Regions from separate parts of the Streptomyces sp. NPDC057638 genome, predicted to be linked through region 1. Evidence: riboswitches for the same ligand, from Rfam matches in the RefSeq annotation. Region 1 holds a riboswitch; the other holds the start of a gene.
The links. A riboswitch is a leader RNA that binds a small molecule or an ion and turns the genes downstream of it on or off. The one in region 1 is predicted to bind glycine.
Positions count from the first base shown of each region.

Region 1 (19,938 bases):
CGATAAAGCAGATGTCATGGCTGTCGGGCTTCTTCGCCACCGCGAGACCCCGCCGCTCGGCCTCCGCGCGGATCTCGTCCTTGGTGGTGAGGGTGTCACCGAGCGGGAAGAGCGCGTGCGCGAGCTGGCGCTCGTCGAGCACACCGAGGACATAGGACTGGTCCTTGGCCATGTCGCTGGCGCGGTGCAGCTCGCGGCCGCCGTCGGGGAGGGTCACCACCGTGGCGTAGTGGCCGGTGCACACCGCGTCGAAGCCGAGCGCGAGCGCCTTGTCCAGCAGCGCCGCGAACTTGATCTTCTCGTTGCAGCGCAGACAGGGGTTGGGGGTGCGGCCCGCCTCGTACTCGGCGATGAAGTCCTCGACCACGTCCTCACGGAAACGTTCCGCGAGGTCCCACACGTAGAACGGGATGCCGATCACGTCGGCCGCCCGGCGCGCGTCGCGGGAGTCCTCGATGGTGCAGCAGCCGCGCGCGCCCGTACGGAAGGACTGCGGGTTCGCCGAGAGCGCCAGATGCACACCGGTCACGTCATGGCCCGCCTCGACGGCTCGGGCGGCGGCGACGGCGGAGTCCACTCCGCCCGACATCGCGGCGAGGACACGGAGCGGGCGCTGAGAAGTCTGAGTCATAGCCCTCCCAGGGTACGGGTCCGGGAACCGGGGACCGGCGCCTGGCGTTGAAGAGCGCATGGGAAGCGAAGGACAGCGCCGTCACGGCGCCGGCGGAGGCGGACGGCCGATCAGCCGCAGGGGGGCGCTCATCGGCGGCGCCGCGGTGGTCGTCGGCGGCGGGGCGCTGGCCCTCCAGGACCAGCTGCGGCGGCTGTGGTGGCAGGTGCCCGGGGTGTCGAGACCGCGCGAGGAGGGTGAGCTGGATCACCCCGGAGCGCGGTGGACGGCGGCGTCGCCCGCGAACTGGCGGCTGGCCGACCGGCCCGAGGACTTCCGTATCGACCGGGTGGTCATCCATGTCGTGCAGGGCAGCTTCCCGACGGCGCTCCGGGTCTTCCAGGACCCCGAGCACGGGGCGGCCACCCATTACGTGGTGGGCAAGGACGGCCGTGTCGCGCAGATGATCCGCGAGCTGGACGTGGCCTTCCACGCCGGGAACCGCGACGTCAACGAGCGCAGTATCGGGATCGAGCACGAGGGATTCGTGGACCGGCCCGAGGACTTCACGCAGACCATGTACCGGTCGTCGGCGGCGCTCACCGCCGGGATATGCGTGCGGTACGGGATACCGGCGGACCGGGAGCACATCATCGGGCATGTGGAAGTGCCCGGCACCGACCACACCGACCCGGGACCGCACTGGGACTGGGACCGGTATCTGCGGCTGGTGTCGGCGGCGCTGCCCGCGGCACAGCGGGCCCGGACGGCGGGCGCGAGCGCGCCGCCCGCGGCGGGATAGCGGGCTGGGGACAGCGCGCTGAGGCCGGGGGCGGACGGGAGCCCGGCACACGGCCCGGACACCCCACCCGGCCCGGACAGGACGCCCCGGGCTCTCAGGGGCGGGGATCCGGGCTTCAGAAACGGGACCTGGCTCTCAGGGGCGGGGTTGCGGGCCCTCAGGGACGGGATCCGGGCTCAGGGACGGGCTTCCGGGCCCTCAGCTCAGACCGGCCGTCCTGGCCCGCTCCACGGCGGGGCCGATGGCGGCGGCCACCGCCTCCACATCCGCCCGGGTGGAGGTGTGGCCGAGGCTGAAGCGCAGGGTGCCGCGCGCGAGATCCGGATCGGTGCCCGTCGCGAGCAGCACATGGCTGGGCTGCGCCACCCCGGCCGTGCAGGCCGAGCCGGTGGAGCACTCGATGCCCTGCGCGTCCAGGAGCAGCAGCAGGGAGTCCCCCTCACAGCCGGGGAAGGTGAAGTGGGCGTTGGCCGGAAGCCGGTCCTCCGGGTCGCCACCGAGGATGGCGTCCGGCACGGCGTCGAGGACGGCCGCGACCAGCGCGTCCCGCAGACCACCGATCTCCCGTACGAACTGTTCCCTGCGCTCCACCGCCAGCCGTCCGGCGACCGCGAAGGCCGCGATGGCGGGCGCGTCCAGGGTCCCGGAACGCACATGCCGCTCCTGGCCACCGCCGTGGAGCACCGGCACGGGCGTGTAGGCGCGGCCGAGGAGGAGCGCGCCGATGCCGTAGGGGCCGCCGATCTTGTGGCCCGACACGGTCATCGCGGCCAGCCCGGAGTCGGCGAACCCGACATCGAGCTGCCCGACGGCCTGGACGGCGTCCGAGTGGAGCGGGACATCGAACTCCCGCGCCACGGCGGCCAGCCGCTGGATCGGCATCACCGTGCCGATCTCGTTGTTGGCCCACATCACGGTGGCGAGGGCCACATCGGTGGGGTCGCGCTCGATGGCCTCGCGGAGCGCCTCGGGGTGGACCCGGCCCTGGGCGTCCACGGGCAGGTACTCGACGGTGGCGCCCTCGTGCTCGCCGAGCCACTCGACGGCGTCGAGGACGGCGTGGTGCTCGACGGGGCTCGCCAGTACCCGGGTTCTGGCGGGGTCGGCGTCACGGCGCTGCCAGTAGAGGCCCTTGACGGCGAGGTTGTCCGCCTCGGTGCCGCCCGAGGTGAAGACCACTTCGCTGGGGCGCGCGCCGAGGGCCTCGGCGAGGGTCTCGCGGGCCTCCTCGACGGTGCGGCGGGCCCGGCGTCCGGCGGCGTGCAGTGCCGAGGCGTTGCCGGTGACGGTGAGCTGGGCGGTCATCGCCTGGACGGCCTCCGGCAGCATCGGAGTCGTCGCGGCGTGGTCGAGGTAGGCCATGGTGGCCCCGATTCTACGAGGCGGGGTGTCGGCGCCCCGGCCCAGGGAGCCCTCGCTGGCCGGACCCCGCCCACCCGGCTGCCGGAACGGTGCGGAGGGGGACCGCCGCCGCACCCGGTTCACCGCGAGGCCGGACCACCCGGGGAGCCGGGCACGGGCCGGGTGCCACGGACCGGGTGCCGTCGGGCACGGACCCGAGGTCCGCGGCATCGGCGAACGGCTGGCGCACGGACGCCGGACCGCGCCGTACGCACGGGTACGGCGTCCGTACGGCGTACGGCGTACGACATATGCCGGGTCAGCGTCGGCGCAGCCGGTCGGCCAGGTGGGTGATGTGGGCCCGCCAGGAGGCGAGGGCCGGTTCGGGGGCGGTGCCGGTCGGCAGGGCATGGGTCAGCACCAGCCGGGGGCCGTGGCCGGTGCCCTCGGTGAGCAGCCAGCGGACCTCGCCGCCCGTACGGGAGGTGTAGGCGAGCCGCAGCGGAGGACGGAGTTCGGTGATCGGGCCGGTCGGGGCCTCGGGGATGGTGAAACCGCGCGGGGCGGGCGCGCCGAGCAGGGGCGTCGAGGGTCCGGCCAGCTCCGCCCAGACGGTCTCGGCGGGGCGTACGAGCTGCCGCTCGAAGCGGAGCAGCGGGCGGCCGTCGGCCGTCTCCCCGACGGTGCCGCCGTCGAGGTGGAAGTGGTCGCTGTAACGCTCGTGGAGGGCGCCGGAGGTGTCGCGGGCGGCGGTGACCTCGGTGCCGTCGAGGAGCTGGGCGAGGGCGGTGAGGCAGCCGTGCCAGCCGGAGGCGTAGCTGGCGGCTCCGTAGTGGTCGGCGAAGGTATGGGTGAGGGTGAGCAGCGCCCCCTTAGACAGGTCGGACGGGTCGGACGGGTCGGACGGGTCGGACGGGTCGGACAGGGGGGTGATCTCCCAGCGAAGCTGGTCATCGCCCCAGGTGAAGGCGTAGAGCCGGGGCTCGGCGACCTCGGTGACCGTGCCCGTCATGGCGGGTTCGCGCTCGGCCGCCGGGGCACCGGCGCCGGTCTCCGTACCGGTCCCGGTGCCCGTCGCGGGGTCCGTCGCGGGGTCAGGGGGGAAGTAGAAGCCGATCTCCCCGCCGGGGCGGGGGTCGGCGCGCATCTCGGCGGGGAACCAGCGGGCGACCAGGTCCGGTCGGGTGAGGGCCTCCCAGATCCGCGCCGGGGGATGCGGGAGGCGGCGCTCCATATGGAGCGCGGTCAGCCCGTCGGGGGTACGGCTGAGCCGGTCGGAGGGGAAGGTCATCGGTCACCGCCCTCCGTCGTGTCGACGCGGTCCCGGAGCCGGGGTTCCGGAGCCGCGGTCCCGGAGCCGGGGTTCCGGAGCCGCGGTCCCGGAGCCGGGGTTCCGGAGCCGCGGTCCCGGAGCCGGGGTTCCGGGTGGGCGCTCGGGGTGCCCACGCACGGGCCACCGTCCCGGTACGGGACCGTCGGAGCCCGGCGCGTGGTGCGCGGACCACCGGGCGGGCCGGGAGCCCGTTCCCGCGCGGTGCCCTGGGGCACATGGGTGCCCCAGGGACAGATAACCCCTAGCGCGGCGCCTTCGCGAGCTGACGGGACTGCGCCACCAGACGGTCCCGGCTGTCCCAGACCTCCGCGTCCTCCTCCAGGAAGCCACCGGCGAGGTTACGGGTGCGGATGGCGACCCGGAGCGGGCCGGGGGCGGGACGGCAGCGGATATGGGTGGTCAGTTCGACAGTGGGCGTCCAGCCGTTCAGGCCCAGGTCGAAGGAGGTCGGCGGCAGCGCGTCCACGGTCAGCAAGAGGGAGAGCGGATCCGCGTCGCGCCCGTCGGCAAGGGAGAACCAGCCGCGCATCTCGCCCTTGCCGGAGGGAGCGCCGAGCGCCCAGCCGACGGTGGCCGGATCGAGCCTCAGGGTGAGCCGCTCCAGGATCGCGGAACTGCCCGTGACCGGCGGCGCGGGGGCGTCCGACGGGCTGACACAGCTCTCGTAGGCGGGCAGCTCGGGCGGGGTGGCGGCGGTGCGGACCTCGTCGGAGAGCTGGTCCAGGTCGCCATAGGTGGCGAGGACCCGGATGCGCTCGACCTCCGTGCCGTCCTGCTCGTACTGGACGAGGGACGCCTGGCCGGTGGAGAGGGTGCGGCCGGTACGGATGGTCTCGGTCCGGATGACGGCGGGGCCGGGCTGGGAGGCGCTCAGATAGTGGGCCGAGACGGAGAAGGGGTCGGAGTGCGGCAGGGTGTGGGCGAGGGCGCGGCCGAGGAGGGCCAGCAGATAGCCGCCGTTGACGGCGGCGATGATCGTCCAGCCCTCCGAGAGATGGGCGTCATAGACGCCGGGGGCGCGTGGGGTGACGGCGGTGTCCCGATCGAACTCGCTGTCCCCGATGGATGCCTGAACCGCGTGTGCCATGGCAGGTAACGTACAACAGGTAACTACTAAGCGGTAGCTTTTCGCCCACCGGCTGAGCGGCACCCCGGGGCGCCGTAGCCGTACGCCCACCCGCCGCGCCCGCCCGCATACCCCCCGGGCCCCGGCGTCACCGTGGCCGGAAATCGACCGTTCGGGCGCATGCCACGCGGCCTGCGGACCTCATGACTCCTCGGCCGCCGCCGAGCGGCGGTTCCAGGCGCGGGGGGCGCGCCAGTGGAAACGCATCGCCAGCAGCCGCAGCGCGAAGGCGGTGGCGGCGGCGAGCGTGCTGGTGACGGCGTTCAGCGTGTCGAAGCGGATGCAGAGGACGACGATCGTGGCGCCGACGATGGCGGGGACGGCGTAGAGGTCACGGTCCCAGCGGAGCAGCGAGGGCACCTCGTTCGCGAGGACGTCCCGCAGGACCCCGCCCCCGGCCGCCGTCGCGACACCGAGGGCGGCGGAGGCGGTCAGGCCGAGCCCGTACTCGTACGCCTTGATCGTCCCCGTCACACAGAAGAGTCCGAGTCCGGCGGCGTCGAAGACGTTGACGGCGCCCTGGATGCGTTCGACCTCCGGATGGAGGAAGAAGACCAGGGCGGTGGCGACCAACGGCATCAGGAAGTAGCCGAGATCGGTGAAGGCGGCGGGGGGAACGGCCCCGATGATCAGATCGCGGAGCAGCCCTCCGCCCAGCGCGGTGACCTCGGCCATGACCGCGATGCCGAAGACATCGAAGTTCTTGCGGACCGCGAGGAGGGCGCCGGAGATCGCGAAGACGAAGATTCCGGCGAGGTCGAGCGCGTGCTGGACGGAGGGGGTGAAGATTTCTTGCAGGTGCACCGCACGATTGTGCAGGTTCCGCGCCCGGGACTACTCCGTGGCGGCCTCCGGGGAGGCTGTGTTTCCGGCGTTTCCGGTGCTTCCGGCGTTTCCGGTGCTTCCGGCGTTTCCGGTGCTTCCGGCGTTTCCGGTGCTTCCCGCGTCTCCGCCAGGCGCGGTGCTCTTCGTGCTCTTCGCGTCCGGCGTGTTCCCGGCGCCCTCCGGCTCCGGGGCCGGGTCGACAGCCGGGTCGACGGCCGCGTCGACGGCCGCGTCGACGGCCGGAGCGCCAGCCAGGTCGCCGGCCGGAGCGGTGGCCCCGTCCGGACCCGGGGTCCCGGTCCCGGCCTCCTCGCCGTCCGACGCCTTGGGGACCAGCGCGACGATCTCCACCGCCTGCCGGGCCGAGGCCAGCACCGGCTCGTCGGGGGCCTGGTCGGGGGCGTTCTCGGGATGGTGGCAGGCGACCCGCTGACCGGGGCGGAGTTCCACGAGCGGGGGCTCCTGCGTGGTGCAGAGCTCGGTCGCCTTCCAGCAGCGGGTGTGGAAGCGGCAGCCCGCCGGAGGCGCTATCGGCGAGGGCACATCGCCCTTCAGCAGGATGCGCTCGCTCCTGACGCCCCGGCGGCGCGGATCGGGCACCGGAACGGCCGAGAGCAGGGCCTTGGTGTACGGGTGCATCGGCGTCTCGTACAGGGAGGCGCGGTCCGCCAGCTCCACGATCTTGCCCAGGTACATCACGGCGATCCGGTCCGAGACATGGCGGATCACCGAGAGGTCATGGGCGATGATCACATAGGTGAGTCCCAGTTCGTCCTGGAGGTCGTCCAGCAGATTGACCACCTGCGCCTGGATGGAGACATCCAGGGCCGAGACCGGCTCGTCCGCCACCACCAGCCGGGGCTTGAGGGCGAGCGCGCGGGCGATGCCGATGCGCTGGCGCTGACCGCCGGAGAACTCGTGCGGGTAGCGGTTGTAGTGCTCCGGGTTGAGGCCCACCAGCTCCAGCAGCCGCTGCACCTCCTTCTTCACCCCGCCCTCGGGCGTGATGCCCTGGAGTCTGAAGGGGGCGGAGACGATGGTGCCGATGGTGTGCCGGGGATTGAGCGAGGAGTAGGGGTCCTGGAAGATCATCTGGACATCGCGCCGGAGCGGACGCATCCGCGCGACTCCCAGATGGGTGATGTCATGCCCCTGGAACTCGATCGTCCCCCGGGTCGGCTCCAGCAGCCGGGTGATCAGCCGGCCCATGGTGGACTTGCCGCAGCCGGACTCCCCCACCACCCCGAGCGTCTCCCCGGAGCGGACGTCGAAGGAGAGTCCGTCCACGGCCTGGACGGCCCCCGCCTGCCGCCGCAGCAGCCCCTTGCGGATGGGGAAGTGCTTGACCAGCCCCTCCACCTTCAGCAGGACCTCGCGCTCACCGGAGCGCCCCGCGCCCGGACCGCCCTGCGCGGGAATCACCGCCGGGCCACCCCGCTCTTCGGCCCGGTCCCCGGGCGCGGGGATCACCGCCTGGTCACCCCGCGCGGGATTCGTCGGCTTGTCGCCCCCGGCGCCGGACTCACCCGGGGAACCGGCCTTCTTCACAGCTTCGGCTTCGCTCACAGCTTCGGCGCAATCTCTTCGGTCCAGATCCGTGTCCGCTCCTCGCGCGCCAGGTGGCAGGCGGAGAAGTGCCGGTCACCCACCCGGGCCAGCTCGGGCCTGACCGTACGCGTCAGGTTGTCCTTGGGCAGGTCCGCGTAGGGGCAGCGGGGATGGAAGGCACAGCCGTCGGGGATGTTGATCAGGCTCGGCGGGGAGCCCTTCACCGGGATCAGCCGTTCCGTCTGGTCCCGGTCGATCCTCGGCATCGAGCCGAGCAGCCCCCAGGTGTAGGGGTGCTGGGGCTCGTAGAAGACGGTCTCGGCGGGCCCGCGCTCGACACAGCGCCCCCCGTACATCACCAGGATGTCGTCGGCCAGTTCGGCGACGACACCCAGGTCGTGGGTGATGATGATGACCGCCGAGCCGAACTCCTTCTGGAGATCGCGGATGAGGTCGAGGATCTGCGCCTGGACGGTGACGTCGAGGGCGGTCGTCGGTTCGTCGGCGATCAGCAGCGAGGGGTTGTTCACCAGCGACATCGCGATCATCGCGCGCTGGCGCATCCCGCCGGAGAACTCATGCGGGTAGTTGTCGACCCGCCGGTCGGGCTGGGGGATGCCGACCCGGTCCAGCAGTTCGATCGCGCGGTTGCGGGCGGTCTTCTTGTCGACGTCGTGGTGGACCCGGTAGGCCTCCACGATCTGGCGCCCGATGGTGTAGTAGGGGTGCAGCGCGGAGAGCGGGTCCTGGAAGATCATCGCCATATCGCGGCCGCGCAGCCGTCGTACCTCGTCCGGGTCGGCGCCCAGCAGTTCCTTGCCGTCCAGCCAGACCTCGCCGCTGATCCGCGCCTTGCGGCGGCCGTACTGGCCCGCTGTGTGCAGACCCATGATGCCCAGCGAGGTGACGGACTTGCCGGAGCCGGACTCGCCGACGATGCCGAGCGTCCTGCCCTTCTCCAGCGCGAAGCTGAGCCCGTCCACCGACTTCACCAGGCCGTCGTCGGTGGGGAAGTGCACCCTCAGGTCGCGCACTTCGAGGAAGGCGGTGGGGGCGGGCCCGCCGGCCGGGGCGACCTCGCCCACGGCGGTGCCGGTCTTGCCGAGCTCAGTCATCCGATCCTCACCCGTGGGTCGACGATGGCGTACAGGAGGTCCACGAGAAGGTTGGCGACACAGATGAACAGGGCCGCGAAGAGCGTGACACCGAGGATCAGCGGAAGGTCCTTGGTCTTGATGGACTCGATCGCCATCCAGCCCAGGCCGGGCAGGTTGTAGGTGGACTCGGTGAGCACGGCGCCGCCCAGCAGTGCCCCGAGGTCGAGGCCCAGCAGGGTCAGCACCGGGGTCCAGGTGGAGCGCATCGCGTGCCGCCCGATGACCACCCGTTCGGTCAGACCCTTGGCGCGGGCGGTACGGATGTAGTCCTCGCCCATGATCTCCAGCATGGTGGCGCGGGTGAGGCGCGCGTACATCGCCGCGTAGAGGAAGGCCAGCGTGATCCACGGCAGGATCAGCGTCTGGAACCACTGGGCGGGATCCTCCCCCAGCGGGGCGTACTCACCGCTGACCCAGTCGAGCTGGTAGCTGAAGACGGCGAGCGAGAGCAGACCGGTGAAGTAGATCGGCAGCGAGACTCCGGCCAGTGCCACGGTCATCGCGGTCCGGTCCCACAGGGTGCCCCGGCGCAGCGCGGAGACCACTCCGGCGGCGACGCCGCCGACGACCCAGAGCAGACAGGCGCCCGCCGCGAGCGAGAGCGTGACCGGGATCGCCTCGGTGAGCTGGGGCCACACCTCCTGTTCGGTGCGGAACGAGTAGCCGAAGCAGGGCGCGGGACAGTTGGTGACGTCCGCGCCGTTGGCGTACTCCCGGCCGACGAAGAGCCCCTGGACGAACTGCCAGAACTGCACCAGCACCGGATCGGAGAGACCGAGCTTCTCCCGGATGCCCTCGATGGCGGCGGGGTCGGTCTGCTTCCCGGCGAAGAGGTACGCCGGGTCGGACCCCGCCCACTTGGGCAGCACGAAGAAGATGACGAAGGTCGTCAACGTCACGACCATCAGCATCATGGCGACGGCGAACAATCGCCGGATGACATAAGCAAGCACTGTGCGCGGCCCGGTCGGTGGCCCGGCCCCTGCTGTGGGGTCCGGGAGTACCGGCCGTGGCCATCACCTGCCCTTCGGGACTGGCGGGGTGGGCGATGGTGGGGTGAGGCTCACCAGGGCGACCGGGGTACGGGGTCACCGGGGCGACCGGGCGCCGGAGTCCGGGTCCGGGTCCGGGTCCGGGTCCGGAACCAGGTCCGGACTCCGGGTCCGTAACCGAGGCCAGGACTCCGGGTCCGCGACCCGGACAGGGAACCCGGCTCCAGGTCCGGCTCCGGACTCCGGGTCCGGAACCCGGAGGCCGGCGACCCGCCGACGTCACCGGTCCGTTCAGCTACCGGACCACGCCGACACCGGGGGGCGGTCCGGCGGCCCGGCCGGTGACCACCCCGGAGGGTGCCCACCGGCCGTCCGGCCGCCGGATCCGCGACGGACCGGTTACTTCATGACCCCGAGGGAGACATAGTCGTACCGGCCGTTGTACGCCGCCGTGGAGTAGGCGTTGGTCAGCCGCGAGCTGCGCCAGGTGAAGTTCTTCTCGTAGAGGAACGGCATCTGGACGGCCAGATCGGCCACCGCGTGGTTCATCTGCTGGTAGATCGCCCCGGCCTTCTCGGGGTCGGTCTCCTTGAGCGCGTCGTCGAAGAACTTGTTGATCTTCGGGTCATTGGTCTCGGAGACGTTGTAGTTGCCGTTCGGCATGATGAAGCGGCCGTCCACCAGCGGCTGGGAGAAGCCCTGTCCGGTGGGCCAGTCCGGGCCCCAGGCCGTCATGACCAGGCCGAGACCGCGCTTCTTCACCATGGCGGGCGAGCCGGTGATGCTGGCGGACTCGGCACCGTCGATCGGGTCGACCTCGGCCTTGATGCCGACCGCGCCGAGCGCCTGCTGGAGCGCCTCGGCGGTCTGGACCTCGCCGGGCTGGTTGGTGCGGGCGCTGATGGTGGTGGAGAAGCCGTTGGGCTTCCCGCACGCCTTCAGGGCGGCCTTGGCCTTGGCGGTGTCCGGCTTGCCACCGCGGGCGATGACACCGTACGGGTCGTACGTGTCGGAGCCCTTGATCGACTGGGGCAGCATGTTGGTGGCGATGTTGCCACCGGCCTCCGGGCCGCCGCGCACGGTCTGCATCGAGGTGTAGTCGGCCGCGTAGATCACGGCCTTGCGGCACTCGATGTTGTCGAAGGGCGCGACCTTGGTGGCGATGTCCACATAGCGGACGAAGCTGGTCTCGATGTTGTCCAGGTTGCCCTTGTGCTTGGTGAGAGCGGCGGTACGGCCCGCCTGGGACATCCCGGTGGCGTTGAGGTCGAGGTCGTACTCGCCCTTGATCAGCAGCTGGTCGATCGCCTCCAGGTTGGAGTTGATCGTGACCGTGACCTTGTCCGGAAGGGCGGCGCGGATCGGGTCGGACGCCTTCTGCCACTTGTCGTTGCGGACGAGGACGGTGCTCTTCTTCGGCGTGTACGACTCGAACTTGTACGGTCCGGAGGAGAACGGCCGCAGCTGGTACTTGGCCCCGGTGTCCTTCTCCTTCTTCACCGGGGAGCTGGCGGGCATCGCCAGCATGTGCTCGAAGTCGCCGTTGGGCGTGGCCAGGTTGAAGATGATCGTCTGCGGATCCGGCGTCTGGATCGCCTTCAGGCCCAGCTTGTCCGGGCTGGTGTCCTTGTAGGGGCCGGGGTACTCGCCCTTGGGGTCGAGCACCTGACGCAGATAGCCGGGACCGCCGGTGATGACGTCCTTGGCCCACAGCCGCGAGATGCCGTACTTGACGTCCTGGGAGGTGATCGGCGAACCGTCCTCCCAGGTGATCCCGGAACGCAGCTTGTAGGTGTAGGTCTTGCCGCCGTTGGAGACGACGCCCTTGGCCTCCGCGAGGTCGGGCACCAGCTCCGCGCCGCCCGCGCCCGGCTTGGGCGCGAAGGAGACCAGCTGGCGCGCGTAGAAGCGGGAGAAGTCCCACGCCATGCCGTAGTACTGGCGCTGCGGGTCGGTGGAGTCGAAGTCCTGCTTGCCGATGAACTTCAGGGTGCCGCCCGCCTTCGTGGACGAGTTGGCGACGCCCTTCATCGCGGCGTTGAACCCCGCGGCCTTGCCCTTGCCACCGCTGTCGTCGCCGGAACCGCCACCACACGCGGCGGTGGCCGTGAGCGACGCCACGACGAGCGCCGCTCCGGCGATCCGCCTGGCCCGGGGCGAACGTAGGGATGTCGGTGTCATTGTTCCTTCAACCTCCGGGAGAGCGCGGTTCCCTGCTGCGTGCCGGGGACCGTGGGATAACCACATGACTGATGCGACGGACGGGACTGCTGAGAGCGATCCGACGAGAACGGCAACGAGGACGGGGACGCGCGCGAAAGCGGGTACGGGGACGGGGACGAGCGGCGGGGCGACGGGGGCGCGCATGGACTGTGGCGCCGGGACGAGGGGCGCGGCCGACCGGTCACCGGGTGCCCTTGGGGTCGAGCGCGTCGCGGACACCGTCCCCGAAGAGGTTGAACGCCAGGACCGTCACGAAGATCGCCAGACCGGGCACGACCATGAAGGTGGGATCCGACTGGTAGGTGTCCACCGCCGTGTCGAGCATCTGCCCCCAGGAGGCGGTCGGTGGCTTCACCCCGGCGCCGAGGAAGCTCAGGGCGGCCTCGGTGAGGATGTTGGTCGGGATCATCAGCGTGGCGTAGACGGTGATCGGCGCGACCAGGTTGGGCAGCAGCTCCTTGAAGAGCACATAGCGCTGGCCCGCGCCGAGGCTGCGGGCGGCCTCCACGTACTCCTTCTCCCGCAGGGAGAGCGTCTGGCCGCGCACGATCCGGCCGACGTAGGGCCAGCCGAAGAAGCCGATCACGGCGACCAGGATCGTGATGCGGACCCCGCTGCCGGTCATGCCCAGCAGATCGTTGGGGAGGACCGAGACCAGGGAGATGATGAAGAGGAGCTGCGGGAAGGCCAGCAGCATGTCCATCACCCGGCTGATGACGGAGTCGACCCAGCCGCCGAAGTATCCGGCGATGATGCCGAGGACGGTGCCGAGGAAGACCGCGACCAGGGCGGCGAGGAAGGCCACCAGGAGCGAGATCCGCGCACCGTAGACGATCCGGCTGAAGACGTCACGGCCGTTGCCCGGCTCGACCCCGAGGAGGTGTTCGGAGCTGATGCCGCCGAAGGAGCCCTTGGGGGTGCCGAAGAGCGGATCGATCTTGTCCTGGTGGAACTGGTTCGGCGGATGGCCGAGAAGACTCACGATCAGCGGGGCGAAGATCGCGACGAGGATCAGGAAGATGACAACGATGCCGCCCGCGAGGGCGAGCTTGTCCCGCTTCAGCCTGCTCCAGGCGATCTGTCGCAGTGAACGCCCCTCGACCGACGTCGCGGGCGCCGCCCCGGCGACGGCGGCGGACGCCTTCTCCCCGGCGTCGGCGCTCGTGTCGTGCAGTGGTGCCGTCATCGTCGTGGGGACCCCTCTCGGCCGCGGGTGACCGGCCGTGCCCGCCGCCGCAGCGGCTTCGTTCATGACTTCTGTGCGTGACGTGCGTGATGTGCATGTGTGGCGAGAAGTGCTGGTGAAGCGTGCGTGAACTGCCCCACGCGGGGCGGTCTTCGTCCCCGCGCTGACCGGGAGTCTTCATCGGCCACGCGATCACCCGCCAGCCCCCTCGGTGAATGGTTGCCCAAACGTGATGCGTAGCGAGGAGTTCCGCTATCCGGACGTTCGCGCCGGTTGAGCGGATCTCCATCTCCCGCAAACCGTCTCGTAGTTGAGGGATGTCCCGCCATACGGACAGGGGTGCGGAGGGTGGCAGAAATCGGGCGGACACCATGGCGGACCGGCGACCCTCATGCCCTGCGACGGCGGGGTCCGGCCGGTCGCCGCGGCCCCGGCGACGGCCGGGAAGCGGCCCGGACCGGGGCGGTCGGGATCACCGCCGCGTCAACAGCCGCCCCACCCCGGCGGGCCGTACCGGGGCGCGGTGGCGCCGTCCGCCACGCCGGGCGGAGTGCGGCGGGGCCCAGGCGGGTCAGCGCGGCTTCAGACCCGGCGGGCCGGGCCGGGGTCCAGCACCGTACCCGGCCTTCGGCGGCGGTGGTCGGGGGCCGCCGGGCCAGCGGACGGCGGACAGCGGACGGCACACGGCGATACGGCGCACGGCGCACGGCGATACGGAAGGCACGGCGCCGCCGTCAGCGCCCCGCGACCCCGGGTCAGTGGGTCGGCGCCACCGGCGGCGGGTAGCCGTAGCCCTCGTGCGCGCCCGGCGCCAGATGGGCGTTGCGGTCGTAGAAGGGCCGCGCGTTGGCCCAGAGCCACATCGACACCGGGTCGTACTCGTCGGACATGGCGACCGTCGACACCGGCAGCCCCTCGGGCACCGCCGCCACCGACTGCTGCATCATCGCCCGGACCGCCTCCACCGACTGCCCGCTGGTGTCGTAGAGGTCCAGCCCGATGGCGAGGTAGGGGGCGCCGAGCGCGGGCTGCACCCAGGCCCGGCGCAGGGAGCGCACCGGCGGGGTGCGATGGGCGTTCTGGGAGAGCAGGGCGTAGAAGTGCGGGAGTTCCACGGAGGGCGCGGAGAGCGTGAGCGGCCCCGCGGGCATCCGGTCGAGGCCGGTGGCGATCCGCCGGAGGTCGGGCCAGGGCACCCCGACCCCGCCGCCGGGAGCGTGGGGGTTGAGCCAGATCCCCCAGCGGTCCGGGTAGAGGGCGCGGGCGATGTCGGCCGCGCTGACCACCTCGTGGGCCCGGTTCCAGCCGGAGGCGGCCAGCTCCTGGGGTGAGGTGACGCAGGGCGCGTAGCCGACGCCGTCGACCTCCATGTTCCCGTACTGCGCGTCGGGGGCTCCGGGGCTGCCGTGCCAGAGCAGCATCCAGATCTGGCCGGTGGGGTCCGCGAGCGCTCTGAGCAGCCCCTCGTACGCGTCATAGCGTCCGGGGGACACCTGACGGAGCATGTGCTCGACCTGCCCGGCCGCCGCGGTGCCTGACGAGCTCACCCTGGTTCCGCCCCTCTTCCGCTCATGGTCTGGCGCGGCCTCCTGCGGTGGGGCCACGCCATGAATCCAGCTTAATCAACCGGATTGACACGGACTTGACGTCTGTTGAGCGAGAGGTCAGCCGTGGTCCCGCTGATAGAAGGGACGCACCCGGTCGAGCATCCAGGTGGCCACCGGGTCCCGCGCCACATCCAGCAGGACCAGATTGACCGGCCAGGGGCAGGCGACCCGGCCGAGCGCCCGCCCGAGGGCGTCGAGCGGCGCGCCACGCCCGTGCAGATCCCCGGCCTCCCAGGAGTCGAGCTGCACACCGACGAAGAGAACCGGCGGGTCCCCCTCGACGGAGGCGAGCGCGCGCCGGGCGCTGACCACGCCGGGCAGCGCCCGGAACTCCTCACAGGCGGCGGCGAGGAAGTCCATCGGCTCGTCCTGCCAGTCGGGTTCGAACAGCCGCACCCGTCCCCCGGCGGCCGGGTCCCCGTCGAGCGGGGTGCGTCCGGCCCGGCACAGTTCGGCGACGGCGGCGGGCGGCAGCGGCACCCCGACCGTCCCCTCGGGATTGACGGCGATCCCGAGCTGTGGCGGCAGTCCCCGGGCGAACTCGACGGCCGGGGCGACGGCGTAGGGCATCTGGGGTCCGGCGCAGGCCAGGAACTGGTTCTGGGAGCTGAAGACCGGCACATAGACGCTGCCGCCGATCTCCATCGTGGGCAGATCGAGGTCCTGGCTCTGGCGCGACCCCCCGTTGGGCAGCGGGATCCACAGCGGGCTCCGCCCGAGGACCTCCAGCAGCCGTGCCCCGGCGCCGGGGTCGCCGAGCGAGGCGGCGAGCGCCTCCTCCAGGGGGTTGGCGGGCCAGTCGCCGTGGGTGGGGTGTGCTGCCGGGGTGCTCATACCGCTGTGCCTTCCTCCGGGCGGGTCGATGCCTGGGGGCTCGACCTTAGCCGCCCGCGCCCGCCCGTCAGCCGCCCATGGCCCTTTCGGGCCGTCCGCGACCGCCTTCCCCGCCCGGGCCGCGCCGTTACCGCCCTTCCCGCCCTTCCCGCCGGTCCGGCGCACCTGGAGGCCCGGGTATCCGCCCCGTCCTCCGCCGTCGCCTACCTCGCCGTCGGTGCCGGCGTCCCCCGCCTCCGTACCGGGGCGCACCGCGCACCCGCACGGGACCGGGCCTCACCGCGCGCACGAGGAGGACGGAGACGAGGGAGACGTCAGTCCTCAGGACAGCGGAGCAACGGCGGGAGAACGAGGGCGGACGGGGCTCAGAGGTCCGCGCGGCTCAGCCGGGCCGGTGGCGCGAAGCCGAAACGTGTCAGGGCGGAGGCGGCGGAGCGGTCGAGGAGGACGGTGGAGGCGCACCCGGCGGGCATCCGGCCCGACTGGGCCTCGGCCAGCAGCCGGGCGACGGCACGGCGGTGGCGGACGAAGGCGTACGCGGAGACTCCCCGGCCGCGCTCACGCTGGCCCTCGCGGGCCACCTGGGGCTCGACATCGAGGAGGACGAGATGGAGGGCGCGCCCCCGGCGGCGGGCCTCACGGGCGAGCCAGCGCCGGACCCAGCTCTGGGTCCCGCAGTCATGGACGACGACGCTCTCACCCGAGCGCAGCGCCCGGCGCAGCCCCGCGTAGTGGGCGAACCGGACCAGGGGCCGGTAGATCGCGTACGGCAGGAGGCGGGGCATCGCCGCGTCCCAGCGGTCCCGGGTGTTCTGGGAGTCGATGCCACGGCCCCGGGCGGCGCGGCGGATCAGCGTGGACTTGCCGCTGCCGGGCAGTCCGGAGACGACCACCACGTCTCCGGCGGCGAAGGTCAGCGCGCGTGGGCCGTGCCCCGGGCGGCCCCGGAGATCGCGCAGGCCCGAGGCGGCCGGGGCGGCCCTGGTGCGCCGTCGCGCGGCCGCCCGTCTCTCCCGGGGCATGCCCGGGGCGGTCTGGGGCGCACCGGCCCCGGCGCCATAAGCGCCGGCGGCGTACGCACCGGAATGCGGCACCGTCATCTCACCCTCCCCCATGTCAGCTCACCCATCACACTTGCCCATCAAGCGTAAAGAAATGGTAATGGGGGGCAACCGGTTTCCCCCGGAGGCGCGTCCGGCGCGCGGCGTGCCCCGGGTCGACCAGGGGGGCGGCCGGGCGGGGCCAGGGCCGTGCGGGACGGGCCGGAAGGGGGCGGGTCACCCCGTGCTCACCGCCGTCGGGTCCTTCCCCGGACCTCTCCCCGGGCCGGCGGAACCCCAACCGTCGCGGAGGCGGAACCCCGCCTTCGCGGAGATGGATCCCCACCGCCACGGGGACGGATCCCGGCCGTCACGGGGACGGATCCCGGCCTTCGCGCCAGCGGATCCCGGTCACCGCGCCAGCGGATCCCCGCCGCCGCGCGAGCGGATCCCGGCCTTCGCGAGAGCGGAATTCAAGCCTCCACTTCAAGGGTGGTGATCCACACCCCCCACAACGCCCCCACCCGTGTCATGATGTGCCCGCCAACTGCATACCGGCCGCTTGAATCCACGCGGGAGAGTCCCGGGCATCCCCCGGGCGCCGAAGGAGCAAGTTCCTCCCTTGAATCTCTCAGGCCCCGTACCGCGTGCGATGAGGCAGATCTGAAAAGCGAGCGCCCGTCGAGACGACTGAGCGGCTCCACCCAAGGTGCAAGTCATGACCACCACCTGTCCGCGTGGTCGCGACGAACCTCTCAGGTTCCGATGACAGATGGGGAGGATCGTCCTCGCCGGCCTGCCCTGGGAGCTTTTCCATGTCCACCGACGCCCGCCCGACCGACCCGACGGACGGCGCCCCGCGCCGCTCCCCCCTCGACGCGACGCACCGTTCGCTCGGCGCGACCATGACCGATTTCGCGGGCTGGGACATGCCACTGCGGTACGGCAGCGAGCGCGACGAGCACCAGGCCGTGCGGACCCGGGCCGGTCTCTTCGACCTCTCCCACATGGGCGAGATCACCCTCACCGGCCCCGGCGCCGCCGCCCTGCTGGACTACGCGCTGGTGGGCAATATCGGCACCGTCGGTGTCGGCCGGGCCCGCTACACCATGATCTGCCGCGAGGACGGCGGCATCCTGGACGACCTGATCGTCTACCGGCTCGCCGAGAGCGAGTACCTCGTCGTCGCCAACGCCTCGAACGCCCAGACCGTGCTGGACGCGCTGGTCGAGCGCGCGGAGGGCTTCGACGCCGAGGTCCGCGACGACCGCGACGCCTACGCGCTGATCGCCGTACAGGGCCCCGAGTCCCCCGGGATCCTGAAGTCGCTCACCGACGCCGACCTGGACGGGCTGAAGTACTACGCGGGGCTGCCCGGCACCGTCGCCGGGGTGCCCGCGCTGATCGCGCGCACCGGCTACACCGGCGAGGACGGCTTCGAGCTCTTCGTCGAGCCCGCCCACGCCGAGCGGCTGTGGGCGGCGCTGACCGAGGCGGGCGCGGGCGTCGGCCTGGTGCCGTGCGGGCTCTCCTGCCGCGACACGCTGCGCCTGGAGGCCGGGATGCCGCTGTACGGGAACGAGCTGACCACCGCGCTGACGCCCTTCGACGCGGGCCTGGGCCGGGTGGTGAAGTTCGAGAAGGGCGGCGACTTCGTGGGCCGGGCCGCGCTGAGCGCGGCCGCCGAGCGGGCCGAGACCGCTCCTCCGCGCAAGCTGGTCGGACTGATCGCCGAGGGCCGCCGGGTGCCGCGCGCCGGGTATCCGGTGGTCGCGGACGGCGCCGTGATCGGCGAGGTCACCTCCGGCGCCCCCTCCCCCACCCTGGGCAAGCCGATCGCCATGGCGTACGTGGACGCCACCCACGCCACGCCGGGCGCGGCAGGCGTGGGTGTGGACATCCGGGGCTCCCACGAGCCGTACCAGGTGATCGCGCTCCCCTTCTACCGCCGCCAGAAGTAACCGGGCGGCTCCGGCGCCGCCGGAACCGGCCGGGCGACCGCCCGCGGCCATCCGGCGGGTACCGCCCGCGGTCACCTGGCGGGTACCGTCCGCGGTCACCTGGCGGGCATCCGCCGGAACAGCCGATTCCGGCGCCGCCGGGCCCACCGGGCCCACGGCAGGACCGCGACAGGACCCCGACAAGCCTCTGACCGGGCCGCCGCACCGGCCTCCGACCGGCCCCGACGGCGCCCCGCCCGCTCCCCTCGGGGCAAGGGCGCCCCGGGCCGCTCCCCCGGCCCCGGAAGTGACCAGCGGCACGTCCACCAGACCCCACCACGTCCATCCGCACTCCCCGCGTACAGGAGAATTCAGGTCATGAGCAACCCGCAGCAGCTTCGTTACAGCAAAGAGCACGAGTGGCTGTCGACCGCCGAGGACGGCGTCGCGACGGTAGGGATCACCGAGTTCGCCGCGAAGGCGCTCGGCGATGTCGTCTTCGCCCAGCTCCCCGAGGTGGGCGACCGTGTGACCGCGGGCGAGAGCTGTGGTGAGCTGGAGTCGACCAAGTCCGTCAGCGATCTGTACTCCCCGGTCTCCGGTGAGATCACGGAGACCAACCAGGACGTGGTGGACGACCCGTCGCTGGTGAACAGCGCCCCCTTCGAGGGTGGCTGGCTGTTCCGGGTACGCGTCACGGAGGAGCCGGACGATCTGCTCTCCGCCGACGAGTACGCGGCGTTCACCAGCAACTGACTGCCTTCCCGACCACGACAGGGACCCGAGATGTCGCTTCTCAACACCCCTCTCCATGAGCTGGACCCGGATGTCGCCGCCGCCGTCGACGCCGAGCTCCACCGTCAGCAGTCCACCCTGGAAATGATCGCGTCGGAGAACTTCGCTCCGGTCGCGGTCATGGAGGCCCAGGGCTCCGTCCTGACCAACAAGTACGCCGAGGGCTACCCCGGCCGCCGCTACTACGGCGGCTGTGAGCACGTCGACGTGGTCGAGCAGATCGCGATCGACCGGATCAAGGAACTGTTCGGCGCCGAGCACGCCAACGTCCAGCCGCACTCGGGTGCGCAGGCCAACGCGGCGGCGATGTTCGCGCTGCTGAAGCCCGGCGACACGATCATGGGTCTCAACCTGGCGCACGGCGGCCATCTGACCCATGGCATGAAGATCAACTTCTCCGGCAAGCTCTACAACGTGGTCGCCTACCACGTCGACGACGCCACCGGCCAGGTCGACATGGCCGAGGTCGAGAAGCTGGCCAAGGAGACCCGTCCCAAGCTGATCGTCGCGGGCTGGTCCGCCTACCCGCGCCAGCTGGACTTCGCCGCCTTCCGCCGGATCGCGGACGAGGTCGGCGCC
Region 1 covers NZ_JBHVHF010000052.1:12,940-32,877, forward strand. Annotated here, with positions in the region: gene mnmA (tRNA 2-thiouridine(34) synthase MnmA) at 1-631, opposite strand, end outside; gene ACFVIM_RS10420 (N-acetylmuramoyl-L-alanine amidase) at 690-1,412, shown strand; gene ACFVIM_RS10425 (cysteine desulfurase family protein) at 1,611-2,774, opposite strand; gene ACFVIM_RS10430 (SRPBCC domain-containing protein) at 3,073-4,044, opposite strand; gene ACFVIM_RS10435 (thioesterase family protein) at 4,328-5,173, opposite strand; gene ACFVIM_RS10440 (trimeric intracellular cation channel family protein) at 5,354-6,010, opposite strand; gene ACFVIM_RS10445 (ABC transporter ATP-binding protein) at 6,047-7,459, opposite strand; gene ACFVIM_RS10450 (ABC transporter ATP-binding protein) at 7,600-8,700, opposite strand; gene ACFVIM_RS10455 (ABC transporter permease) at 8,697-9,695, opposite strand; gene ACFVIM_RS10460 (ABC transporter substrate-binding protein) at 10,134-11,915, opposite strand; gene ACFVIM_RS10465 (ABC transporter permease) at 12,139-13,143, opposite strand; gene ACFVIM_RS10470 (enhanced serine sensitivity protein SseB C-terminal domain-containing protein) at 13,899-14,690, opposite strand; gene ACFVIM_RS10475 (enhanced serine sensitivity protein SseB) at 14,808-15,584, opposite strand; gene ACFVIM_RS10480 (AAA family ATPase) at 15,950-16,684, opposite strand; glycine riboswitch at 17,188-17,280, shown strand; gene gcvT (glycine cleavage system aminomethyltransferase GcvT) at 17,440-18,585, shown strand; gene gcvH (glycine cleavage system protein GcvH) at 18,943-19,320, shown strand; gene glyA (serine hydroxymethyltransferase) at 19,351-19,938, shown strand, end outside.

Region 2 (6,000 bases), on a different contig from region 1:
TGTCTGACACCGCGCTTCTCCTTCTACCGCACCATCAGCGAGCAGGTGATGGGGCTGCTGCGGGAGCTGTCCCCGCTGGTGGAGCCGTTGAGCCTGGACGAGGCCTTCGTCGACCTGGAGGCCACGGGAGCCGCCGGAGCCGCCCGGGACACGGTGACGGCGCGCGCGGTGGGCGAGCGGTTGCGCACCGACATCAGAGAGGTCACCGGGCTCACGGGTTCGGTGGGTCTCGCGGGCTCGAAGATGCTGGCCAAGATCGCGTCCGAGCAGGCCAAGCCGGATGGACTGGTGCTCATCGAACCCGGTACCGAGCGGGAGCTGCTGGGCCCCCTGCCGGTGCGGATCCTGCCCGGGGTGGGCCCGGCGACGGGGGAGCATCTGCGCCGGGCCGGGCTGACCATCTGTGCCGAGCTGGTCGAGGCGGGGGAGGACGAGCTGGTTCGGCTGGTGGGAAAGGCCCACGGCACCGCGCTCCACAGCATGGCGCTGGGCCATGACGACCGGCCGGTGGTGGCAGAGCGTGACACCAAGTCGGTCTCGGTCGAGGACACCTTCGATGTGGACCTCCATGACCGCATCCGTATCCGTGCCGAGGTGGAGCGGCTCGCCGAGCGCTGTGTGGAGCGGTTGCGGGCCTCCGGTCACTCCGGGCGCACGATCGTGGTGAAGGTGCGGCGGTATGACTTCTCCACCCTGACCAGGTCGGAGACGCTTCGGGGGCCCACGGACGATCCCACGGTGGTGCGGGAGGCGGCGGCGCGGCTGCTGGAGTCCGTCGACACCACGGGTGGGGTCCGGCTCCTTGGCGTGGGGGTCTCCGGCCTCGCCGACTACACCCAGGAGGACCTCTTCGCCCAGGTGGCACAGGCCGCCGGGGAGCGGATAGCGGTCAGGGACGGGAGGGCCGCCCCTGAGGCCGCTGGTAGCGGTGTTCCGCCCGTGGTGGATGAGAAACCCTCGGGGAGCCCGTCCGGGCCGGGAGAGAACCGCTCCGGGGTGTCGACAGCCCTTCCAGAAGATCGCTCAGGAGGATCGCCCGCCTCTTCCGGTACGGCGGGGGCGGATCGCCGCGCCGGAGTGGTGGCGGCGGGCGGCGGGGCCCCCTCCGATGGGGACGCGGGGCGGGGGGACGGAGCCCCCGGGCAGGGGACGGCCGGTGGTGCGGCGGATCCCGTGCGACCGGGAGGAGAAGGGGGACGAGGGTTCGCGGACGCCGCTCCGGGCGAGGGCGCGCGGGAGCCGGACCAGCCTGGACCAGCCGCTCGTACCGGAGAGCCGGCGGGCGGGGCGGCCGTCCCGGGCGCGCGACCGTCCCTGGCAGGTCCCGCAGGTCCGGCGGGCGCGGACGGGTCGGAGCCGGGTGCCGCCGGGTCGGAGGCCGGGGAGCGGCGCTGGCACGCCGGTCAGGATGTGGAGCACGCCGTCCACGGGGTGGGCTGGGTGCAGGGCAGCGGCGTGGGCCGGGTCACGGTCCGCTTCGAGCGCCCCGATTCCCCGGCGCCGGGGCGGGTGCGGACCTTCCGGGTGAACGACCCGGAACTGAGGCCCTCCGATCCGCTGCCCCTGGTGCCCGTGGCCGGGGCGGCCCCGGGCGGCGGTGGGCAGGGCGGGACGAGCGACGGCGCGGTGGTGTCACCGAGCGGGTCCACGAGTGAGCGCCCCGCACGGGGTTCCCGGTCCCCGGGCGTCGGCGAACGGGGGGCCGGGGAGTCAGATGCCAGGCGGCCCCGTGCCGGCGGGCCGGACGCGGGGGAGCGGCCGATGCCGGTCGAGCCGTCCGGCGGGGCCAGGAGGGATCACTCCGTCTCGCCCGCGATCCGGCCGAAGGACCGGTCCTCACGCGGCGGCGGCGCGGGAGGGGAGGAGAGATCGAGACCGTAGTGGTGGTAGAGCTGGAGCTCCTGCTCGGGGGAGAGATGGCGGCCCACGCCGAAGTCCGGGGCGTCCCTGATCAGGGAGCGTTCATAGGGGACGCGGAGGGCCTCCGCGACGAGACTGCTCGGCGCGAGGGGCACGAAGGCGTCCCGGCTGAAGAGTCCGGTGCGGACCGCCGCCCATTCGGGTGCCCCCGTGGCGTCGTCGAGATACACCTCATCGACGGTGCCGATCTTGGCGCCATCGCGGTCGAACACCTTGCGGCCGATCAGGCTGCGCGGATCGATATCGGTCTGCACGGTCCCTCCAAAAGGTCGCAACTGCTCCTTAAGCCCTACGAAAGTGCACATCGGAGCCTTCGGCCACTTGAGCGAAGGGTGAGGAGACGCGCTGGTAGGCTGGCAAATGGCTGCTGACCCCGTGCGGGAGAGTCCACCGGCAGGCCGCCGGTGGCGCCGAAGGAGCAAATCCTCCCCGGAATCTCTCAGGCACCCTGTACCGCATGGACGAGGTCACTCTGGAAAGCAGGGCGGGCGTCGGACGGCATCCGCTCTCACCGACGGTGAAAGCCGGGGCGCCGAGGCGGGCGGCCCGGTGAAGCTCTCAGGTTGAGATGACAGAGGGGGAGGCCGTCCGGGGCATCCGCCGTGGTGCCCCTCGTAGGTCGCGTGAGACCAGGAGGCCGCCTGATGACCGCCAACCGTATGCCGCTCGCCCAGCTGGAGCGAGGCACTCCGTTCGAGCAGCGCCATATAGGGCCCGACGCCGGAGCGCAGGCCAAGATGCTGGCCCAGGTGGGATACGGCTCGCTGGACGAGCTGACCGCCGCCGCCGTACCCGATGTCATCAAGAGCGCCGAGGCGCTGGGGCTGCCCGAGGCCCGCACCGAGGCCGAGGTGCTGGCCGAGCTCCGTTCCCTCGCCGACCGCAACAGTGTGCTCGCGCCGATGATCGGACTCGGCTACTACGGCACGTTCACGCCCCCGGTCATCCTGCGCAACGTCATGGAGAACCCTTCCTGGTACACGGCGTACACGCCCTACCAGCCGGAGATCTCCCAGGGCCGTCTCGAAGCCCTGCTGAACTTCCAGACGATGGTGGCCGATCTGACCGGTCTGCCCACCTCCGGAGCCTCCCTGCTGGACGAGGGCACGGCGGCCGCCGAGGCCATGGCGCTCTCCCGCCGGGTCGGCAAGGTCAAGAGCGGTGTCTTCCTGGTCGACGCCGATGTGCTGCCGCAGACCCTCGCGGTGATCCAGACCCGCGCCGAGCCGACCGGGGTGGAGGTCGTCAGCGCCGATCTGAGCGACGGCCTTCCCGCCGGGATCGCCGAGCGCGGGGTCTTCGGCGTGCTGCTCCAGTACCCGGGTGCCTCCGGGGCGGTGCGCGACCTCAAGCCGGTCATCGCGCGGGCCCAGGAACTGGGCGCCGTCGTCACCGTCGCCGCCGATCTGCTCGCCCTGACCCTGCTCACCTCGCCCGGAGAGCTCGGCGCCGATATCGCCATCGGCACCACCCAGCGCTTCGGCGTCCCGATGGGCTTCGGCGGCCCGCACGCGGGTTACATGGCGGTCCGGGAGAAGTTCGCCCGCAGCCTGCCCGGACGGCTGGTCGGTGTCTCGGTCGACGCGGACGGGAACAAGGCGTACCGCCTGGCGCTCCAGACGCGTGAGCAGCACATCCGCCGGGAGAAGGCCACCAGCAATATCTGTACGGCCCAGGTGCTGCTCGCCGTGATGGCGGGCATGTACGCGGTCTACCACGGCCCCGAGGGGCTGCGGACCATCGCCCGGCGCACCCACCGCATGGCCGCGGTGCTCGCCGCCGGGCTCACCGCGGGCGGCGTCGAGGTCGTCCACGGCGGCTACTTCGACACCCTGACCGTACGTGTGCCGGGCCGGGCCGACGCGGTCGTGGCCGCCGCGCGCGCGGGCGGGGTCAACCTCCGCCGGGTCGACGACTCCCAGGTCTCCCTCGCCTGTGACGAGACCACCACCCGCGACCACCTCCACACCGTCTGGGCCGCCTTCGGTGTCGAGGGCGATGTCGACGCGCTGGACGCCACCGCCGCCGACGCGCTGCCGGACACACTGCTGCGCGGCGAGGACTATCTGGGCCACCCGGTCTTCCATCAGCACCGCTCCGAGACCTCGATGCTGCGCTATCTGCGCCGCCTCGCCGACCGGGACTACGCGCTGGACCGGGGCATGATCCCGCTGGGCTCCTGCACCATGAAGCTCAACGCGACGGCCGAGATGGAGCCCGTGACCTGGCCGGAGTTCGGCCAGCTCCACCCCTTCGCGCCCGTCGACCAGGTGGCCGGGTTCCTCACCCTCATCCATGAGCTGGAGGACCGCCTCGCCGAGGTCACCGGCTATGACAAGGTCTCGCTCCAGCCCAACGCGGGCTCCCAGGGCGAACTCGCCGGGCTGCTCGCCGTACGCGCCTACCACCGCGCGCAGGGTGACGAGCAGCGGACCGTCTGTCTGATCCCGTCCTCGGCCCACGGCACCAACGCCGCCAGCGCGGTCATGGCCGGGATGAAGGTCGTCGTCGTCAAGACGGCCGACGACGGTGAGATCGATGTCGAGGATCTGCGCGCCAAGATCGAGCGGTACCGCGATGAGCTGGCCGTACTCATGATCACCTACCCCTCCACCCATGGGGTCTTCGAGGAGCATGTCTCCGACATCTGCGCCCAGGTCCATGACGCGGGCGGTCAGGTCTATGTCGACGGGGCCAATCTGAACGCGCTGGTCGGGCTCGCCAAGCCGGGCCGGTTCGGTGGCGATGTCTCGCATCTGAACCTCCACAAGACCTTCTGCATCCCGCACGGCGGCGGTGGCCCCGGTGTCGGCCCGGTCGCGGTGCGCGCCCACCTCGCCCCGTATCTGCCGAACCATCCGCTCCAGCCGGAGGCGGGCCCGGAGACCGGGGTCGGGCCGATCTCGGCGGCTCCCTGGGGGTCTGCGGGCATTCTGCCGATCTCGTGGACCTATGTCCGGATGATGGGTGGCGAGGGGCTCAAGCGCGCCACGCAGGTCGCCGTCCTCGCGGCGAACTACATCGCCAAGCGGCTGGAGCCGCACTTCCCCGTGCTCTACACCGGCCCGGCCGGGCTGGTCGCCCATGAGTGCATCGTGGACATCCGTCCGCTGACGAAGGAGACCAGTGTCACGGTCGACGACATCGCCAAGCGGCTCATCGACTACGGGTTCCACGCGCCGACGATGTCCTTCCCGGTCGCGGGCACGCTGATGATCGAGCCCACCGAGAGTGAGGACCTGACCGAGATCGACCGCTTCTGCGAGGCGATGATCGCGATCCGGGCGGAGATCGAGAAGGTCGCCTCCGGTCACTGGCCCGCCGAGGACAACCCGCTGCGGAACGCCCCGCACACGGCGGCCGCGCTGGGTGGCGAGTGGGACCACGCCTACGGCCGGGACGAGGCGGTCTTCCCGTCCGGTGTCAGCAGGACGGAGAAGTACTGGCCGCCGGTGCGCCGGATCGACGGCGCCTTCGGTGACCGCAACCTCGTCTGCTCCTGCCCGCCGCTGGACGAGTACGAGGGCTGAGCCATTCCGGGTCGGTGGCGGGCGGCACCGTCCGCCACCCACCCGGCCTCTGGCTGATGACATACGTGGGGGCCGGTACGGAGGGATATCTCCGGCCGGCCCCTGATGGTGCGAGGAGGTGACTGACGCTGGTGCGGCGCTCCGGGTGATCGTCTCCCCGGAGGTCTGTCGGTCGTTACCTGGTGTGCGAGCGGGTCTGTGGTGGTGCTCAAGCCGCCGTCATGGCCGTGAGCGGCCGGTGCGGTGCGATGATCTTGCCATCCGGCAGCAGCTCGCCGGTGTCCTCGAACAGCAGCACACCGTTGCACAGAAGGCTCCAGCCCTGCTCGGGGTGGTGCGCCATGAGGCGGGCGGCGTCCCGGTCGGCGGAGTCGGATGTCGGGCACGATGGCTGGTGCTGGCACATGGGCGCGTTCTTTCGCTGTGATGTGGTGAGCAGTGAAGTGGTGACTGTCGCGCGGCTCGACGAGGTGTCCATGGCCGCCCCCCGTATCTCTCGGTCCCATCCCCAGTGTTGCCCCGCGGGCGTCAATCCGCAGGCTTTTTCGGC
Region 2 covers NZ_JBHVHF010000384.1:257-6,256, forward strand. Annotated here, with positions in the region: gene ACFVIM_RS31435 (DNA polymerase IV) at 1-1,881, shown strand, start outside; gene ACFVIM_RS31440 (PRC-barrel domain-containing protein) at 1,797-2,174, opposite strand; glycine riboswitch at 2,289-2,386, shown strand; gene gcvP (aminomethyl-transferring glycine dehydrogenase) at 2,565-5,450, shown strand; gene ACFVIM_RS31450 (DUF5999 family protein) at 5,659-5,856, opposite strand.
Region 2: linked by a shared signal. The riboswitch ahead of gcvP (aminomethyl-transferring glycine dehydrogenase) and the one ahead of gcvT (glycine cleavage system aminomethyltransferase GcvT) in region 1 are both predicted to bind glycine.